DNA from 2 places in the Comamonas sp. FG99 genome. Region 2 is predicted to be linked to the other one. Evidence: predicted binding sites of a transcription regulator. Region 2 holds the regulator's gene; the other holds the start of a gene.
The links. The regulator NrdR, encoded in region 2, represses ribonucleotide reductase genes. The targets are predictions, from matches to a motif close to CACNANATNTNGTG.
Positions count from the first base shown of each region.

Region 1 (3,652 bases), on a different contig from region 2:
CCGCTGCTCACGCTGGAGCGCCTGACCTTCCGCTTCGTGATGGCCGGCTTCGTGCTGCTGTCGGCCACGCTGCTGGCCGGCTGGCTGTTCGGCGACCTGCTGTACGGCGGCGCCTGGCGCTGGGACCACAAGACCGTGTTCTCGCTGCTGTCCTGGGCCACCTTCGCGGTGCTGCTGATCGGACGACGCCAGTTCGGCTGGCGCGGGCGCAGCGCGGTCAACGTGCTGTATGCGGGCGCGGCCCTGCTGCTGCTGGCCTATGCGGGCTCGCGCTTCGTGCTGGAAGTGATTCTGAGCCGCTCATGAAATACCTGCTCCTACTGGTGGTGCTGCTGGTGGCCTGGCACTTCTGGCGCAGCGGCCGGGTGTCCGGCGGCACGGCCGCGCCGCCGCCGCAGCGCAAGCTCGGGCCGCCCGAGTCGATGGTGCACTGCGCCGCCTGCCAGGTGCTGGTGCCGCGCAGCGACGCGGTGGCCAGCGGCGGCAAGCTCTATTGCTCGCGCCAGCATGCGGCGGCCGGCACGGGCGCCCCCGACAAGCCGGCGCCGTGAACGCGACGGCCGGCATGACCTCTGACCGCACCTCCCTCCCCGGCAGCGCGGCGCTGCAGCGCCTGGTCGGGCCGTCGCGCGCGATGCAGCAGGTGCGCGAGCGCATCGCCAAGGTGGCCGGCAGCATGGCGCCGGTATTGATCCAGGGCGAATCGGGCACCGGCAAGGAGCTGGCCGCGCAGGCGCTGCATGCGCTGAGCCAGCGCGCCGGCGGGCCGCTGATCGCGGTCAACTGCGGCGCCATCCCCGAAAACCTGCTCGAGGCCGAATTCTTCGGCACCCGCAAGGGCGCATACACCGGCGCGGCGCACGACCGCGACGGCTTCTTCCAGGCCGCTCGCGGCGGCACGCTGTTCCTCGACGAGATCGGCGAGCTGCCGCTGCCGATGCAGGCCAGGCTGCTGCGGGCGGTGCAGGAGCGCAAGGTGCGGCGCCTCGGAGACAGCCTGGAAGAGCCGGTGGATGTGCGCATCGTCAGCGCCACCCACCGCGACCTGGCCGGCGAGGTGCAGGCCGGGCGCTTTCGCCAGGACCTGTACTACCGCATCAATGTGATCGAGCTCACGATTCCGCCGCTGCGCGAGCGCCGCGAAGACCTGCCCGCGCTGTGCGCGGTCCTGCTCGAACGCCTGGCCGCCGGCAGCCCGCAGCCCCAGCTCGCGCCCGCCGCGCTGCAGCAGCTCGCCCGCCACCCGCTGCCGGGCAATGTGCGCGAACTCGAAAACCTGCTGCAGCGCGCGCTGGCCCTGGGCGACGGAGCCGAGCTGCGGCTGCAGCCGCCAACCCCGCCTGCGCTGCGCGAAGCCGCCGCCCTGCCCTATGCCTTGGACAGGGCTCAGCCCAGTGGCCTGCAGGGCTGGATGGACCGGCAGGAGCATGCCACCCTGGTCCAGGCGCTGCGCGCCGCCGGCTCCAGCCGCGCCGCGGCCACCCGCCTCGGCATCAGCCCGCGCCAGCTGCGCTACCGCCTGGACCGCCTGCACATCGGCCACAGCGAAGGAGTACTCTGATGGACACGCCGATGGACACGCGCTGGGAAGCCGGCTGGCTGCAACGCGCCTGGCACTGCCCGTCGCCGAACTGCGGCGCGCGGCCGGCGGGCATGCCGGTGGACCTGCTGGTGCTGCACTCGATCAGCCTGCCGCCCGGCGAGTACGGCACCGGCGCGGTCCGGCAGCTGTTCACCAACCAGCTCGACTGGGATGCGCACCCCTACTTCCAGAGCATCCGCGGCATCGAGGTATCGGCGCATTTCTTCATCGAGCGCGACGGCACGCTGTGGCAGTTCGTCAGCTGCGACCAGCGCGCCTGGCATGCCGGCGCCTCCAGCTGGCAGGGGCGCGAGCGCTGCAACGACTACTCCATCGGCGTCGAGCTCGAGGGCCTGGAGGGCCTGCGCTTCGAGCCGGCGCAGTACCGGCAGCTGGCGCAGCTGGGCCGCGATCTGCGCGCCGCCTACCCCATTGCCCAGATCGCCGGCCACGAGCACATCGCGCCGGGCCGCAAGCACGATCCCGGCCCGGGCTTCGACTGGCGCCGGCTGCAGCGGGCGCTGGACTGGCCGGCGCAGATGTTCCCACCCGGCACCTGAAACCCGGTGGCCGCAAAGCCCCCAGGGTTTACCCGTTGTGCAGCTTTTGCCACAATCACGCCCTTTTTGCGCTGGCGCCTGCGCGGCTTGACCTGCGTCATGCCGGGGGCTGATCGCCCAAGCCGCGCAGCGGGCCGCATGGATGCTGGCGCGCAGCACGCAAATGCCGATGCAGCAAGGCGCTGCGCAGGCTTGCCAACGCGCCCGGCACAGGCTCAAAACAATTGCTGACAACTATCATGGGGCATTTGCGCTGTACACTACCGGTAGTGTTTCGCAGGATCCCCAGACACTACCTATAGTGTTGCAGTCCATCACACTGATCGCTGCCCCGCTGGACTTCCGCGCCTGTTTCCCCCCTGTTTTTCCGTACCATCCTAAGAGGACACCATGAACGCTGCGCCGCTTTCTGCAGAGTTGACCGCTGTCGCCACCAGCGACCGCTCCATCCCGGGTTCCACGGTTCTTCCCGACTACCAGATCATGCGCCGCAACGGCGCCGTGGTTCCCTTCGAACCGCAGAAAATCACCACGGCGATGATGAAGGCCTACCTGGCCGTGCACGGTGCCCAAGGCTCGGCATCGGCCGGCCTGCGCGAAGAGGTCGAAGGCCTAACCCAGACCGTGGTGCGCGCGCTGATGCGCTCGCGCCCGGGCGGCGGCACCTTCCATATCGAGGACGTGCAGGACCAGGTCGAGCTGGGCCTGATGCGCAGCGGCAAGCACGAAGTGGCCCGCGCCTACGTGCTGTACCGCGAGCGCCGCAACCAGGAGCGCGCCCAGCTGCAGACCCAGCACGCGCCGGCGGCCTCGCCCAGCCTGCATGTGCTGGAGGGCGGCCAGCGCGTGGTGCTCGATGTCAAGAAGCTCAACGACCGCATCGCCGCCGCCTGCCAGGGCCTGGGCAAGGAAGTCGAGGCCGCGCCCATCCTGACCGAGACGCTGCGCAACCTGTACGACGGCGTGCAGATGGACGAGGTGTTCAAGGCCTCGATCCTGGCCGCGCGCACCCTGATCGAGCAGGAGCCCGACTACAGCTTCGTCACCGCGCGCCTGCTGCTGCACACCATCGTGCGCGAGGTCATCGGCCGCGACGTGGCCGCCGCCGACATGGGCCCGGCCTATGCCGAGTACTTCCCGGGCTTCATCCAGAAGGGCGTGGACAACGAGCTGCTCAACCCCGACATGCTGAAATTCGACCTGCCGCGCCTGGGCGCGGCGCTCAGGGCCGAGCGCGACCAGCAGTTCGACTACCTGGGCCTGCAGACCCTGTACGACCGCTACTTCCTGCATGTGCGCAAGACCCGCATCGAGCTGCCGCAGGCCTTCTTCATGCGCGTGGCCATGGGCCTGGCGCTGGGCGAGAGCGACCGCAACGCGCGCGCCATCGAGTTCTACGAGCTGCTGTCCTCGTTCGACTTCATGTCGTCCACCCCCACCCTGTTCAACAGCGGCACGCTGCGCTCGCAGCTGTCGTCCTGCTACCTGACCACGGTGCCCGACGACCTCG
Region 1 is NZ_JBMDII010000070.1:5,679-9,330, reverse strand. Features, by position in the region: gene ACODRX_RS25455 (cytochrome C assembly family protein) at 1-306, shown strand, start outside; gene ACODRX_RS25450 (PP0621 family protein) at 303-551, shown strand; partial or broken gene ACODRX_RS25445 (sigma-54 interaction domain-containing protein) at 530-1,561, shown strand; gene ampD (1,6-anhydro-N-acetylmuramyl-L-alanine amidase AmpD) at 1,561-2,142, shown strand; gene ACODRX_RS25435 (ribonucleoside-diphosphate reductase subunit alpha) at 2,533-3,652, shown strand, end outside.
Region 1: the regulator NrdR is predicted to act here: its motif matches at 2,433-2,446, upstream of ACODRX_RS25435 (ribonucleoside-diphosphate reductase subunit alpha).

Region 2 (3,652 bases):
TGGGGGCCTTTTTTCCGCTGGGCCACACCATCCGGTGTTGCCTGGCAGCAGCGCCCCTTCCAATGAATGCCCGACACGCCCCGGCAATGCCCCGGCCTCGGCTACACTAGCCGGGTACGCGACTGGCGATAGGCGCGGCACCCGGCAGGGCGCCGCCGCTGACGTGGAAACCAGCGGGAGCGCAGCTGCCGTGAACCACCGGGGAGCGTACCGCCCGGGCCCTGGCCCGAAGCGTTCCGCCGTTCGCCTGGGCAGCCCTTGTTCTCAAGGGACATCAAGTTCATAGGACTGCCATGTACCACCGCAATATTCTTGTCGAACAGACCGACCCCGAGCTCTTTGCCGCCATCCAGGCGGAAAACCAGCGCCAGGAGCAGCATATCGAGCTGATCGCGAGCGAAAACTACGCCTCGCCCGCCGTGATGTGGGCCCAGGGCACACAGCTCACCAACAAATACGCCGAAGGCTATCCCGGCCGCCGCTACTACGGCGGCTGCGAGTATGTGGACGTGGCCGAGCAACTGGCCATCGACCGCGTCAAACAACTGTTCGGCGCCGAAGCCGCCAACGTGCAGGCGCACTGCGGCGCCTCGGCCAACGAGGCGGTGTTCCTCGCCTTCCTCAAGCCCGGCGACACCATCATGGGCATGAGCCTGGCCGAAGGCGGCCACCTCACCCACGGCATGGCGCTGAACATGTCGGGCAAGTGGTTCAACGTGGTCTCCTACGGCCTGAACGCCAAGGAAGAGATCGACTACGACGCGATGGAAGCCAAGGCGCGCGAGCACAAGCCCAAGCTGATCGTGGCCGGCGCCTCGGCCTACAGCCTGCATATCGATTTCGCGCGCTTCGCGAAGATCGCCAAGGAAGTCGGCGCCATCTTCATGGTGGACATGGCCCACTACGCCGGCCTGATCGCCGCGGGCGTCTACCCCAATCCGGTGCCGCATGCCGACGTGGTGACCTCCACCACGCACAAGAGCCTGCGCGGCCCGCGCGGCGGCATCATCCTGATGAAGGCCGAGCACGAGAAGGCGATCAACAGCGCCATCTTCCCCGGCCTGCAGGGCGGCCCGCTGATGCATGTGATCGCGGCCAAGGCCGTGGCCTTCAAGGAGGCGCTGACGCCCGAGTTCAAGGCCTACCAGCAGCAGGTGGTGACCAATGCCCGCATCGTGGCCGAGACGCTGACCCAGCGCGGCCTGCGCATCGTCAGCGGCGGCACGCAAAGCCACGTCATGCTGGTGGACCTGCGCGCCAAGGGCATCACCGGCAAGGAAGCCGAGGCGGTGCTGGGCCAGGCCCATATGACGATCAACAAGAACGCGATCCCGAACGACCCCGAGAAGCCGATGGTGACCAGCGGCATCCGCGTGGGCACGCCGGCGATGACCACGCGCGGCTTCAAGGACGAAGAGGCGCGCCTGACCGCCAACCTGATCGCCGACGTGCTGGACAACCCGCGCGACGAAGCCAACATCGCCGCGGTGCGCGAGAAGGTCAATGCGCTGACCGCGCGCTTCCCGGTCTATCGCTGATCGACGGCGGCGCCGCGTGCGATGAAATGCCCCTTCTGCAGCCATCCGGACACCCAGGTCGTCGAGACACGGGTGGCCGAGGACGGCAGCTTCATTCGGCGGCGGCGCCAGTGCGGGCACTGCGAGAAACGCTTCACCACCTACGAGCGGCCCGAGGTGGCGCTGCCGGCCATCGTCAAGAAGGACGGCCGCCGCATCGACTACGACCGCAGCAAGCTCAAGGGCTCGTTCAGCCTGGCGCTGCGCAAGCGCCCGGTAAGCATCGATGCGGTGGAGCAGGCCATCGATCAGGTTGAGGACAAGCTGCGCAGCCAGGGCGCCCGCGAGGTGCAGACCCGCATGATCGGCGAGCTGGTGATGGCCGAGCTGCAAAAGCTCGACAAGGTGGCCTACATCCGCTATGCCAGCGTCTACCGCAGCTTCGAGGACATCGACGAGTTCAAGACCCTGGTCGACGAAGTGCGCAAATAGCAAAGGCTCCGTACGGAGCCTTGCTTGTTTGCATCGGGCAGCTTACTGCCGCACCACCAGCACCGGGATATGGCTGGCGCCCAGCACGCGCTGGGTCACGCTGCCCAGCACCAGCTTTTCCAGGCCCTTGCGGCCGTGCGAGCCCATCACGATCAGGTCGGCATCGGTGGCCTTGGCGGCCTGCATCACGCCGTCGTGCACCGAATGGCCTTCGCCGACCAGCGTATTCACCGGGATGGCGGCCTGCTCCATGTGCTGCTTGACCGCATTGAGCGCGGAGTCGGCCTCGGCGGTGGCGGCCGACAGGTATTGCGCCTGGCCATAGGCGAAGTCGGCCCCGACACCGGTGAACGGGTACGGGTCGATCACATAGACCGCGGTCACATCGCTGCCAAAGGCCTTGGCCAGCTCCGCGGCCTTGGACACCGCCAGCAGCGAGGTGGGCGATCCATCCACGGGAACCAGAATGTGCTTGAACATGACTCGGCGCTTCCTTTCTGTACGCTATCGATTTGTTTGTACTCCAATTCGCTGCCGCAGGCAAACTAAGCCTCACCCTGGAAGCCGCCGCGCCTCAAGGTCACCACCAGCGTGTCGCGCCAGCCGCCCTGCTCCCCCAGCGGCAGGATGGGCGTGCTCTCGTGGATCATGCGCGCATCGTCCAGCAGCATCAGCGACCAGGGCTCGGTGAGCGTGAAGCGCACGCCCTGCGGCCCGGCTGCGTCGAACACGCGCGTCTCGCCGCCCTTGATGCGCTCGCGCCCCACCAGGAACACGGCCACCAGGTCGACGCCGTCGCGGTGCGCGCCTTCGGGCGTGGGGCGGCCGATGCCGTCCGCCGTATCGATGCGGAACTGGTGCGCCTCGGCATACCATGGCGTCTGCGCGCCGGTGCCGAACAGCTCACCCGCGGTCCGCCCCAGCGCCAGCAGCAGCTGGCTCCATGCCGGCTCGGCCACCGTCTCCGCCAGCATCGGCTCGAACCAGCGCTGCATGCCGCCATGCAGCGCGTTGTACTCCACCGGCTGCCAATGGGCGCGGTGCGGCACCGGCTCCACCGTGCCCGCGCGCACCACGAAGCAGGAGTGGCGGCGGTGGCGGTAGCGGCCGCCGTCCTTAAGGTAGCCGTCGGGCGGCATGCCACTCCAGCTGGGCGACAGCGCCTGCAGCGCCGCCGGCTCGCAGCCGGCCCACTGGCCCACGGCCGCAGGGCTGAGCACCGCGTAGCCGTAGGCGCTGAGCATGCTGCCGGTCTGGGCAGCGTCGCTATAGGGAGGGGGAAAGATCACAGGTGCAGTCACGGCCGCCAGCCTCGCGAAGAATCGGAAAAATACCAAGCTTACGTGAGTTTGCCGCGCACCGCATCGATCTGGCGCAAAGTCTTCGCAGGCCCGCGCGGCCTGCCCCCGCAATCGGCGATGCCGTCCTTCCCCGAATGCGAGTGAACCCGGGGCAACACCAGGGCGTTCCATGGGAGCACAATCTCGGCAGCACGCCGCACACAACATCCGCCCACGTCCATGGCCGCTCCCTCGCCCACGCCGCCGCCCGCGCAGCCACCGGTATCGCGCCGCGGCCCCGCCAGCCCCTGGCAGCTCTTCACCACCTTCACCACGATCGCGCTGCAGGGCTTTGGCGGCGTG
Region 2 is NZ_JBMDII010000045.1:16,140-19,791, forward strand. Features, by position in the region: gene glyA (serine hydroxymethyltransferase) at 294-1,538, shown strand; gene nrdR (transcriptional regulator NrdR) at 1,560-2,009, shown strand; gene ACODRX_RS22395 (universal stress protein) at 2,052-2,489, opposite strand; gene ACODRX_RS22400 (2OG-Fe dioxygenase family protein) at 2,555-3,253, opposite strand; gene ACODRX_RS22405 (chromate transporter) at 3,530-3,652, shown strand, end outside.